Regions from separate parts of the Pectobacterium parmentieri genome, predicted to be linked through region 2. Evidence: predicted binding sites of a transcription regulator. Region 2 holds the regulator's gene; each other region holds the start of a gene.
What was found. The regulator Fur, encoded in region 2, represses iron uptake genes when iron is present. The targets are predictions, from matches to a motif close to ATAATAATGAGAACNACTATCAA.
Positions count from the first base shown of each region.

Region 1: the regulator Fur is predicted to act here: its motif matches at 1,936-1,958, upstream of A8F97_RS05795 (siderophore-interacting protein).
Region 3: the regulator Fur is predicted to act here: its motif matches at 1,138-1,160, upstream of A8F97_RS15590 (isochorismate synthase).
Region 4: the regulator Fur is predicted to act here: its motif matches at 1,772-1,794, upstream of A8F97_RS22795 (TonB-dependent siderophore receptor).

Region 1 covers NZ_CP015749.1:1,309,860-1,313,064, forward strand. The annotation lists gene chaA (sodium-potassium/proton antiporter ChaA) at 1-751, opposite strand, end outside; gene A8F97_RS05795 (siderophore-interacting protein) at 1,080-1,883, opposite strand; gene A8F97_RS05800 (gamma-glutamylcyclotransferase) at 2,316-3,002, shown strand; gene A8F97_RS05805 (DUF481 domain-containing protein) at 3,077-3,205, opposite strand, start outside.
Region 2 covers NZ_CP015749.1:710,339-713,543, reverse strand. The annotation lists gene fldA (flavodoxin FldA) at 806-1,333, shown strand; gene fur (ferric iron uptake transcriptional regulator) at 1,663-2,112, shown strand; gene glnS (glutamine--tRNA ligase) at 2,170-3,205, opposite strand, start outside.
Region 3 covers NZ_CP015749.1:3,447,593-3,450,797, reverse strand. The annotation lists gene A8F97_RS15600 (TonB-dependent receptor domain-containing protein) at 1-510, opposite strand, end outside; gene A8F97_RS15595 (MFS transporter) at 627-1,064, opposite strand; gene A8F97_RS15590 (isochorismate synthase) at 1,396-2,592, shown strand; gene A8F97_RS15585 ((2,3-dihydroxybenzoyl)adenylate synthase) at 2,589-3,205, shown strand, end outside.
Region 4 covers NZ_CP015749.1:5,013,417-5,016,621, reverse strand. The annotation lists gene A8F97_RS22795 (TonB-dependent siderophore receptor) at 1-1,713, opposite strand, end outside; gene A8F97_RS22790 (helix-turn-helix transcriptional regulator) at 1,922-2,905, shown strand; gene A8F97_RS22785 (MmgE/PrpD family protein) at 3,013-3,205, shown strand, end outside.

The sequences.
Region 1 (3,205 bases), 600 kb from region 2:
CGGTCAGTAGCGTTTCCAGCGGCATTGAATTCGTCTTGGTCACGGCGATAACGGCAATCAGATGAACCAGAAGCCAACCGGTGTGCCACAGTGAACTGTGTGCAGACGGTTTACCGTGATGCGGATCGTCGCCGTCACCTTCGTCTTCATGCTCGTAGACAAACAGGCTTTGGTGCGTGCGCGTCTGAATCAACAGAAACACGCCGTACATTGCCGCAGAGATAGCGGCAACAATCAGCGACTGCGTTACACTGAAATTTCCGTCAGGCAAGGCGCTGGGGAAAACCAGCACAATCACGGCCAATGGGAAGATCGCCATCAGATACTGCTTGATACCGCTGAGGTTAACATACTGCGTAGCGAACTTACGGCCACCGAGCAAGAGGGCAAAGCCCACCAGACCGCCAGTGACGATCACGATGATAGAATAGAGCGTGTCACGCATCAGGTCCGGGCCCGCGTCACCGGTGGCCATCAGCGCCGAAATCAGGCTGACTTCGAGGATCACGACGGACAGGCTAAGGATAAGTGAACCGTAGGGTTCGCCCAAGCGATGTGCGAGCACGTCAGCATGACGTACCACGCTAAATGCACTGAAAAGAATACCGGCTAGCGCGAGGGCATTAATACCGAGAATGGCAATAAAATCTTGTGAATTGCCCCACATGTAGAGTACGGCCAGAGCAATAACAGGAAAAATGAGTGAGTATTCATGATGGCGAGTTTTGACCACCTCAGCATGAGACTTCATTGTGGGTGTTCTCCTTATCCAGAGGAATGATATGGCAAAATAACCCCGTAATACTTCAAGTTAGCGCACTGACACTCGAATGACTCAGGGCATAAAGCAATTTATTAAGGATATAAAACCATTTGTTCATGGCCGTAACACAATAATAAACCGCAAAAGGTTACTAGAAAGTAGTTATAACGTAATAAAACGAACAATATGATAACAGATTGTCGTATTGGTGCGGGAAGTTTTACGGATTTTTACGCTTTGAGCATAAATTTAAATGAAAAGGGAGAATTCATATATCTTCTCCCTATGATGATAATATCAAATGTATTTTTTATGGTTATTCATCAGGATTGTCCATGATATCGTGGCGTTTATGATGATAATCCTCTTCATTTAACCCTTCTCGCCAATAAGGTACTGCATACATCTGATTTCGTTCACACCCGCGTTCTCGACGCACATGGCGACGAAGCTGAACCACGATACGATCCTCACCGGCTAACCAGTAAAACGCATTTTCAGTCACCGGGAGTGCCTGAAAATGGTGGACCAGCGCGTCGGTCATTTCTGTTCCGCCGACGATCCAATGCAGTTGAAGCTGTGATGGTTTCGCGATATTGAGCTTGTCAGCCTCGCTATCGACACGGATCACCGCATGTCCTTGGGCGTTATCGGGCAGATGTTCCAGCAACGCGATGAGCGCGGGGAGCGAGGATGGGTCGGCTGCCAGATAATACGCGGCGGCTGGAGGCAGCATCGGGAGTGGGCCACCGGGCTGTGAAATACCCACCCAGTCACCAGGCTTGGCCTGACGAGCAAAATTGACGGCAGGGCCAACGTGGTCATGCAGCGCGAAGACCATATCCAGCTCCGCATCTTCTGGACGCAACGCCCTGACGCTATAGGTACGAACGATAGGGCGTGCTTCGCCTTCCGGCCAGATCGGGCCGCGTTCGCCGATGGTGGGCAGAGCAGGCTTTTGTTGTCCAGTCTGAGGCAGAAACAGTTTGAGATGCGCACCATATCGCTCGGCTGGGTAATCGCGCAACGCGTCATGATGAAACGTAATACAGCGTAAATGTGGGGAAATATCGTGAATCTGTTTAACCTGAACTAAAACAGGCTGACGCGGCGTTGCCATTTAATGTCTCCGTGGTAGTCAATTCCAGTATGAGAAATGATAACAACACGAGATGATAATTATTATCATTTTGTGTCTGGCCGTTGTCATTTTCATCGAAATAAATACGTTGTTGGGGCTTTCTCATTAAGCGAAGGGCCTAAGGTAGGCTTCTGTTATCACAAAAATGACGTTTATATCAGGAAGACGTCAAGTCTGACGCCGCGTTGCCGATTAAGTTGATATAAAAGCGGAATACCGCGTGAATGAAACATTATCACGAAATTTTTCAGGTTTTGTGACCCGTATCAACGTTGATCGCGAAGCCATAAATGAATAACCTTAAGTTCTATGGTGTTGTAAAATTAAGCAGATGAAGCAGTTAGGTTTTTAAACGTAGGGCGAGAGCCGATCTGACAAGCAGAAAAAGAGTAGGGCTGGGGGTGGTAAGTAGTGCTAACACGCGATTTTTTGCAGAAAGCAGATTGTAGAACGTCTTTTGGGTGTATTGAAGAAACCTTACTGCTCACGCCGCAGCAGCGGGCTGATTCGCTGGATAAGACGCTGGCGCTTCGGCCCAATAGCTGTCCTGTCTGGGTATTTGGCTACGGTTCGCTTATGTGGAATCCGGTTTTTGACGCCGAAGAAATCTGCCTGGCAACGTTGGCGGGGTGGCAGCGCGCTTTTTGTCTGCGCCTCACTATTGGTCGCGGCACGACAGCACAACCGGGGCGGATGCTGGCGTTGCAACCCGGTGGCCAAACGACGGGGCTGGCTTTCCGCCTACCGGAAACGTCATTGCGTGAGGATTTGGAGCTGCTGTGGAAGCGAGAAATGCTGACGGGCTGCTATCGTCCGCTCTGGTGCGAGCTACAGCGTAAGAACGGTGCACCGCTGACGGCGCTGGTATTTGTGTCTGAGCCGGAACATCCCCTGAACGAAAATGACATCTGTATTCAGAGTGTTGCACCGCTGATTGCCCGTGCAAGCGGTCCACTCGGCACCAATGCGCAATATCTGTTTGCGCTAGAGCAAGAGCTGAAGAATCACGGAACGGAAGATGAAAGCGTGAGCGAATTGGCACAGCGGGTGCGTACCCTGCAACAGTCCTGTCCTGCGGCAGCAGGGGGCGGACAATAACGACGCGGCGAGCGTAAGATTTGAGGTGAACAGCGAGATCGCCGTTCACCTTGAGACGCAGTGAAACGATGGTATTACCAGCCGACACCAACACCCATGGTGTACAGCGTGTCGTCAACATTCCCCTGATTACTTTCGATACGGGTACGTGACACTTTCATGGTCATAGAAGACCAGTCGGTCAGCTTGAAGCGCAACCCTGC
Region 2 (3,205 bases):
CAGACCACTTCTCCCTAGCGTTCACATTTCACCGAGTCGAAAACTCAAAAACCACGCTAGTTCATCGGCTAAATACAGAGAATATTTAGCACTCTTGCTATATTTATTAATATAATTTTTCACACCGAGAATAAATTCGCCTATTTTTATAAATATACGTTTTTTAATCAGAGGGTTGAAAGCAAAGCGACTGCCACCCTACGTCCCTTGTGCGTTGGCGTGGATACACAGCCAGACGGAAAAGCAATTTAAACATCATTTTCATTTTATTCTTTAATATCAAAAGCTAAAGACTTTCTCTTCAAGGTTGCATCGTTTCAGCTACAAATGATTATAATTCTTATCTTCTTTGATTAGGAATATTCCCGAAAAATGTTACAAATCTTCAATTCAATAAAAACATTATCTTTTGTATGTATTTTAATTCTCCCTAAATAGAGATGTACCGTTCCGTGACTTTTATTTCTTAAAAAAAGAAGTCTGCTTTTAATTACAACTGAAAGGAAATGCAAAATAAAAACATCATTCATAAAAAATGAAACGTCGTTGCAAATAAATAACCTTCTGGTACTGGGCTATGCATGTCTAATCTCGGAAGGCAATATAACCATACTATTGACATGGATAATTTAGCGCCAGAAGAGATGCACTTCGCTCCTTTTATCGCCCTCCGCATTTTGCATGCTCTTGATTTACGCCTCTATACCGATACGAGTTTCTCCTAATGTGAGTGTCTGTTATTATTAGCAGATAAGTGGGTGAAACATTACACCATACCATTAGGAATCAAGGGGTTATTCAATTCATGGCACTCATCGGAATATTCTTTGGCAGTGATACCGGCAACACGGAAAACATCGCCAAAACGATCCAACAACAGTTAGGCACCAGCGTTGCTGATGTTCATGACATCGCCAAAAGCAGCAAAGAAGACCTGGAAGGTTTCGATATTCTGCTGTTAGGTATTCCAACCTGGTATTACGGTGAAGCTCAGTGCGATTGGGATGACTTCTTCCCTTCGTTGGAAGAGGTTGATTTCACCGGAAAATTGGTTGCTCTGTTTGGCTGTGGCGATCAGGAAGACTATGCAGAATACTTCTGTGATGCCATGGGAACTATTCGCGACATCATTGAGCCTCGCGGCGCGACGATTGTCGGCCACTGGCCAACAGAAGGCTATTATTTTGAAGCGTCTAAAGGACTTGCCGACGATAATCACTTCATTGGTTTGGCTATCGATGAAGACCGCCAGCCTGAATTGACCAGCGAGCGCGTGACGACGTGGGTGAAACAGATCGGCGATGAACTGAATCTGAAAGAGCTGGTTGGTTAAGCCATTTTGGCTCTGATAATCCCTATCAGAGCCAAAATAGTATCGATAGGTAAAACCTTTCATAATAATTGATACATTTTTTTAACTTCTATCAGTAAACCTGTACAATAATCCCATCGGTTTTATACGCGCTTTACCTTTTCCTCATTCATCAACAACGGATTGCGTTATATATCAGTAGTGTGAGTGGGGACAATATTGTTAACATTCCCTTGTTTTCATTTTGTATGCGCGGTTCTATAATTGAGACGCGTTTGCATTTTTTGAGCCGACCGATGTCATAGGCTAGGCAGCCTCCATTGATAAGTAAGCTACAGGACTAAACCCGCATGACTGACAACAATACCGCATTGAAGAAGGCCGGCTTGAAAGTCACTCTTCCAAGACTGAAAATACTGGAAGTGTTACAGGATCCTGTCTGTCATCACGTCAGTGCGGAAGATTTATACAAGAGACTGATTGATATGGGCGAAGAGATTGGTCTTGCTACCGTCTATCGCGTACTCAACCAGTTTGATGATGCAGGTATCGTAACCCGTCATAACTTCGAAGGTGGTAAATCCGTCTTTGAATTGACGCAGCAGCATCATCACGATCACTTAATTTGCCTCGACTGTGGCAAAGTCATTGAATTCCGCGATGAATCTATCGAAGCACGTCAGCGTGAGATCGCAGAAAGACACGGCATTAAATTGACCAACCACAGTTTGTATCTCTATGGGCATTGCAGTGAAGGGGATTGTCGAGAAGACGAAACCCTGCATGAGTCCACACGATAAATCGACCACATAAAAAAATAAAACCGCCGAGGCGGTTTTATTTTCTAACTCATGCCCTTAACCTACCCAGGTATCGCGCAGCCCGACCGTTCGGTTAAACACCAGATGGTCTGTACTGGAGTAAACGCGATCGGCACAGAAATAGCCTTCGCGCTCAAACTGATACGCTTTCTCTATTTCCGCCTGCGCCAAACTCGCTTCGACAAAGCCTCGCGTAACTTTCAGTGAGTCTGGGTTAATCGTCGACAGGAAGTCATCCGCCGCGCCAGGATTTGCCACACTGAATAAACGATCGTACAAACGGAATTCTGCTGGCACGCCATGCGCCGCGGAGACCCAGTGGATAACCCCCTTCACTTTACGGCCGTCAGCCGGATCTTTGCTCAGCGTTTCCGCATCATAACTACAATAGATCGTGGAGATGGTGCCCTGCTCGTCTTTTTCAATGCGATCAGCTTTGATCACATAGGCATTACGCAAACGAACTTCTTTACCCAACACCAGACGTTTGTACTGTTTGTTAGCTTCTTCACGGAAGTCAGCGCGATCGATGTAAACTTCACGGCTGAATGCCACCTGACGCGAGCCCATTTCCGGCTTATTAGGATGGTTCGGCATCGCAACAAACTCTTCGTGCTCAGCGGGCAGGTTCTCGATCACGACTTTGACTGGATCTAACACTGCCATCGCACGCGGAGCATTCTCATTCAGATCGTCACGGATGCAGGATTCAAGCGCGGCCATTTCCACGTTATTGTCCTGCTTCGTTACGCCGATGCGCACACAAAATTCACGGACGGAAGCCGCACTATAGCCACGACGACGCAGGCCTGAGATAGTCGGCATACGCGGGTCATCCCATCCTTCAACCACATTTTCCACAACCAGTTGGTTCAGCTTACGCTTGGACATAATCGCGTATTCGAGATTGAGGCGGGAGAATTCGTACTGGCGTGGATGGCAAGGAATCGTGATGTTATCCAGCACCCAGTCGTACAGACGACGATTATCCTGGAATTCCAACGTACATAGAGAATGCGTGATCCCTTCCAGCGCATCGGAAATGCAGTGGGTGAAGTCATACATCGGGTAG
Region 3 (3,205 bases), 2.3 Mb from region 2:
TACGTTTACCACACCGCCTAGTGCGTCGGCACCGTACAGCGAAGACATCGGACCGCGAATCACTTCGATACGTTCAATCGCCGACATCGGAATGGAGCTAAGATCGAAATCATTCCCCATATCGGTCGCGAGTGATTCTTGGGAGTTGATACGACGACCATTCACCAGCAGCAGCGTGTAATCAGCCCGCATACCGCGGATCTTAATTTCGTTACGGCCATAGGTAGATGACGGATTGATGTTAATGCCCGGCAGCTTTTTCACCGCGTCGGAAACGTTATTCACCGACATCTTTTCCAGCTCGGTGCGGGTGATAACAGAGACGCTGGCGGGGGCGCTCAGCGTGGTGTGCTTCGTCTGTGTTGCGGTCACAACGATTTTTTCATCTGCCGCGTTTTCTGCCTGTGCGAGTGCAGGCAGTGCCAGTAACCCGGTCACCAGCAGGGCGTGATACACCTTGCTGTGTGGGAAATGATGATGTGAAACACGACTTTCTGGTTTTAGCTGCATGTCAAAGATCCCTGTCAAAGAGTAGAAAAAAATATCCCCGTAAGTAACACACGGTGTTGCTGTATTGCCGACCCACTCGTTGCGTGAGTCGATCGGTTTATTGCCTTGTATACCCGTCATACTTCAAGTTGCATGTGCGTTGGTTGCGCTACTCGACGCCACTGGCGCGCTGCTATTTTTCGGCTGCGTTCAGATAACTGTGGAATCAAGCGTATGGTCAGCAGCATCGCCGCCAGAATAAGCAGCAGTAAAAGGTGGGTTTGGTTAGTGGCAAACATGCAGGTAACTGTCAGGCCAAAGCACGACATCAGTAAGACGAGCAGGGCATGTTTACGGTTAAATCTGTCCAGATAAGGCGCAGTGAGGAAGCCGACGATGGCTGAGGCAAACGTTGAACCGCCGCTAATGTAGCCGATGTTCTTGGCATCCATGGACAGTACACTGATGAAGCTGAGGTCTACCAACATCACCAGGCTACCGAGGGAAAGCATGTTGATGAGTAACGCCAGATGCACAACGGAACGAGTGTGCTGGCGATACATGCTTTCATCCATGACAGGCTCACATTTAGACACAGTTAGTAAAATATTGGCGCAGTTTAACGCAGCTTAATTTCATTGACAATGAATGATAATTGTTTCCATTATCATTTGTGATGTGGGTTTTATAATCAATACATTCCTATTGTTAATCATTAACAGTTATGAAAGATGAACAATAAAATTGATTAACATCAATATAACCCCTACTCAGATAGAGGCAATAACCTGTCTATGGGAGGATTGACCAAACGTGTGACTTCATTGTAACTTAACTGCGCTTAATATAAATGGTAATGATTTTAATAATCATTGGTATTTAACTTGCGAGCTCAGGAGTTACCTTGTGGATACACTGATTACAGAAACTGAAACATTTAGCGGGCTAACCTATTCGGAACAGACTGCTTTTTTATATGCATCGGAACACCGAAGCCTTTCTACTTCCGGCTTATTTGAACGTATTTCGTCCCCTGTTTGTGTTCCTGACTCGCATGATGACAGGCTTAGCCCTGCAATCGCGCAGGCATTTCAGCGGGCGCGTCAGGCAGGGCAGACGCTGCCTATTGTGGTGGGGGCGATCCCCTTTGATACCACGCAGCCATCTTGTCTCTATATCCCTGATAATTATACCGTTACGACGAAATCTGAACTTGTCAGCCGTGCCCGGAAGCACAGGACAGCATCACCCACCGCATTAACGCTAAACAGCGTTCCAGACGAACGGCAGTTCAAGTCCATTGTTGCACAAGCCGTTGAGCGCTTCCGTCGTGGAGAACTGAGCAAAGCGGTGCTGTCGCGTATTCTGGACATTGAGCTGATAAGGCCCGTTAAGGCGCAGACGATCCTCAACAACCTGATGGTACAGAATTCGGGTGGATATCACTTTTCGCTGCCGCTGCCAGATGGGGCCGTATTACTGGGTGCCAGCCCAGAGTTGCTGCTGCGTAAGCAGGGAAATGTGATTGTCTCTAATCCACTGGCGGGTTCGGCTCGACGGATGAACGATGAACATCTGGACTATCTGAACAGCCAGAGTTTGCTGAATTCTGGCAAAGATAAGCACGAGCATAAGCTGGTGGTGGACGACATTCGCCAACGCCTGACGCCGTTGTGCGCGTCGTTAACCATTCCATCGGCTCCCTCGCTGATGAGCACTGCCTCCATGTGGCACCTGTCCACGGCGATCCGCGGTGAACTGGCGAACCCGGATATGACAGCACTTCAGGTCGCCTGTCAGCTACATCCGACCCCTGCACTGTGTGGCTTCCCCACGCAGGAAGCGCGTCAGTTGATCGCCGAACTGGAACCGCACGATCGTGGCGTATTCAGCGGCATTGTTGGCTGGTGTGATGCCAACGGCGATGGCGAATGGGCGGTAGCCATTCGTTGCGGTACCATCAAACACAATAAAGTCCGCCTGTTTGCGGGAGCGGGCATTGTTGAGGCATCCGTCCCTGAAGATGAATGGGCCGAAACCGCCGCCAAATTAAATACGATGCTGAATGCGTTTGGGCTTAACTCCGGTGTGGATGGATTATGAGCATTGAATTTACGCCCTGGCCAGAGGAACTGGCACAGCGTTATCGCGACAAGGGGTACTGGGTTGGCTTGCCGTTAACGGATGCCTGGGAACGCCATCTGACGACACAGCCGGATGCGGTTGCCGTCGTTTGTGGCGAACGTCAGTGGAGCTATCGAGAGCTGGACCAACAGTCTTCCGCGCTGGCATCGCGCCTGACGGAAAGCGGCCTACGCTGTGGTGACACTGCGCTGGTACAACTGCCGAACGTCGGCGAATTTTATCTGACCTTTTTTGCGTTGCTGAAAATGGGCGTCGCGCCAGTTAACGCGTTGTTCAGCCATAACAAACTGGAACTGCTGTCGTATGCCACGCAGATCGAACCGCGTTTGCTGATCGCATCGGCCGAACATCCACTGTTTGGCAACGGTGAATTTCTGGATCGGCTACAAACGCAGGTTCCTGGCCTGCAAACGGTGGTGATGCTTGGCGACAGCCCGCTGGGGCACAGCCTGTCTGACTGGCTGCAACTACCTGCTTCAACCAGCGAATATCAGCCTTCCGCATCGGGACAGGTCGCCTTTTTCCAGCTTTCCGGCGGCAGTACCGGCACGCCGAAGCTGATTCCCCGTAC
Region 4 (3,205 bases), 730 kb from region 2:
GTGGATACCCGACTCAATTTTATTACGGTAATCATTGCGGAAATAAGTAACCCCCGCCTGGTACCCATCTCGCTTGAACTCAATACCAATCTCTTTGTTGACACTGGTTTCCGCATCAAGATTGTTATTCCCCATCAGATAGCAGGCGCCTGCACCATAACAACCATTGCCACGGCTATACAGCAGATAGTTGGGGTTAAGTTGATAGAGGTTCGGCGCTTTGTAAGCACGAGCAATCCCCATCTTCAGGGTAAAATCGTCTCCCAACTGCTGCGACAAGTTCAGCGATGGACTCCAGTTGGTACCAACGATATTATGATGATCTAGGCGCAGTGCTGGTGTCAGCATAGTGCTATCAGTTAATTCGATATTATCTTCTGCAAAAACAGAAGCGATACGAGCAGAAATATTCTCGCTACGATGAGTATCAGCAATGGAGCCGACACTACCAGCTTCAGTGGTAGGTTGTGTATTTGAAGACGGATCGTGCATCTTTTGTTCCACCCACTCCATGCCAATGGTGGCGGTTTGACTAAACCATGCCTCAAATGGAACATTGACTTCGCTGTGTGCCGTATAAGCATCCAGTTTAATGGTCGACTGATAGTTTCCTGTTGGACGACCTGCAGGGCCCCCCGCTAAAGGCTCGAAAATTCGTGCATTACGAGTAGCTTCATATTGCAGATAAGACAGCGTACTTATGCCACTATCCCAATAGCCGCGGTGAGTTATCGCATACTTCTGCCGATACATACGGTTGGTTTCCTGACCGTAAAGAGCCTGGGTATCCGCTTTACCATTGTTATTCTCAGTATCGCCCGCATAGATGTTGCCCTGACGGCTAAAACCAGTTTCAAACTCCAACGTTTGTTTCGGCATAAATGTCCAACGCAGCAATGCATTGATATCTTTGTTACGAACGCCTTCACGGCCAGCCGGTACCGCCGTTGATAACGGAGTTATCTGATGCCCATCGTTGATATTCCAAGCATCTGCCTGTGTTTTATTATAATTACCATATAAGCGAAGGCTAAGCGTGTCGGTTAGACCTCCCATTAAGTTAAAATTGGTACGTTTAGTGGCACCATCAGCCTTATCTTCAGGGAAACTCATGTAGCTATTCCATGCACCGTGCCATTCTTGCGTCGGCTGTTTGGTGATGATGTTAACCACACCGCCCGCAGCACCGTTACCATAGCGCGCGGCAGCCGGGCCACGCAGCACTTCAATGCGCTCCACCATGTCCGCAGGCACCCAGTTGGTGTCACCACGGGTGTCACGCTCGCCGCGCCAGCCGTAACGCACAGCCGCACGGCTCGAAACAGGTTTGCCATCCACCAAAATCAGCGTGTTTTCTGGCCCCATGCCGCGGATATCGATCTGGCGGTTATTGCCACGTGAGCCACTGGTTGAGTTACCGGACAGATTAACGCCCGGCATGGTACGAATCAGTTCTGACAGATCGTTAGCAGGTGGACGTTTGCTGATATCCTCAGCCGTAATCACCGATACACCGGGAGCCTGACGGATTTGCTCTGCAGCCGTGACTACCATCGTATCGCCCGACGTTTTACTTTCGGTCTGATTCTGCACCAGAGGGGCAGATTCTGTTGAAGGAACGGTCGAGGCTTGCGCCGCATTCAAAAACGACGTCATCCCGCAGCTAACGCCAATGAGCGTCGCCAAATAATGGCGCGATTGTGGTAGTTTCATCAAAATCATCCTGCCCTGTAAGATATGAAATCGTGCAATGTGACCTCCTCAACGAAAAATGCTATTGAGAAGTATTTGCATTACCATTTTGGCGCGGTCATTGTTACATTTGTCATTCAGGACGGGGTTTGCTCTAGCAGCAAAATGTTTTGCCAAAGCATCAAAATGGAAGGCGCAGGTCGAAGGGTTTAATCAGGTAGGTAATCACGTGCGCAGCTTCACTCAGTCATCAAAGCCGATCTATAAAGATCACATCGTTCAGCAATCGAGTCTGGTCGCGAATCATTACCGTTTTATCGGCCCTCGGCTGATCGATAACACAGCCGTGTTATTCGGTTCGTTCACCGTCGTGCAGCTCAATCCGCATCTGATCCTGCATACCGCTGATGTGATTAATCGTCACAACATGAAAACCCAAAACCTGCTGGATGGCGCGATCAAGCTCGCCATCGTAGTGAGCGGCAATGCGCATATTTCATTTGCCCATCAGGAACTGCATCTGGGAGAGAGCCAGCCAGCCTCGCTGATTTCGCTGACGGAACCGACGATGTTTACCCGCATCGGCAAGCGTGATGAATATGAGAGAACCATTACTCTGACGTTCGACAGAGAATGGCTGTACGGCAATATGATGGACACCGTCGGTGACTGGCAGGCCATCCACGATTTCACCCAAACCCACCTTGCGACACACTTGTGGACACCGTCCCGGCAGGCGCAGGCAATAGCCTTACAAACGCTGGATGCTGAGCCTTGCCAAACGCCGCTCCAGCGCCTTTACCTGGAAATGCAGTGCATGAGCTTGATTATCGAAGCGTTTACCTCACTGACTGCCAGCTTGGCGCAGGAGAAAAGCAGCGGTGTTACCTTACGCGGCTACCATCGTATTCAACAGATTCGAGATATGCTGGAAAGCGGCAGCGCCGACCACCTTTCGATGAGTGAAATAGCCAAAAGCGTCAACATGAGTGAAAGTACGCTACAGCGCCATTTTCGTCAGGCGTTCAATATGAGCGTTTTTGAATACCTGCGTAACTGTCGTTTGCAGCGCGCCATGCTAGCTTTGCAGAAAGACGGTATCGGTATTGCGCAGGCCGCCAGCATCGCCGGCTACAATAGCCCTGCCAATTTTGCCACCGCGCTGCGCCGTGCGTTTGGCATTACACCTGGCCAGCTAAAAGACCGTTTCTGATTCCCCCCATTAATAACTAAATGGAATTTATTATTCCGTTTAGTTATTAATCACTATTCAAAAACGCGCAGTAAATTAGTGTTTTCTACCAAGATACCTGACCGCTCATGACCAATCAGACTGATATCACCGCAACGCTTGCCCACTACATTATCCATAGCGAGCCGAACCAAGACGCGATTAATGCCGCCCGTGAAGGGGTAACTGACTTCATCTCCACCGCACTTCCGATCGCACAAGGCGCACTTGTCGATAGTGGCCTCGCGCCGTTAAAGCAGGTATTCAGCGGCACGGATAGTC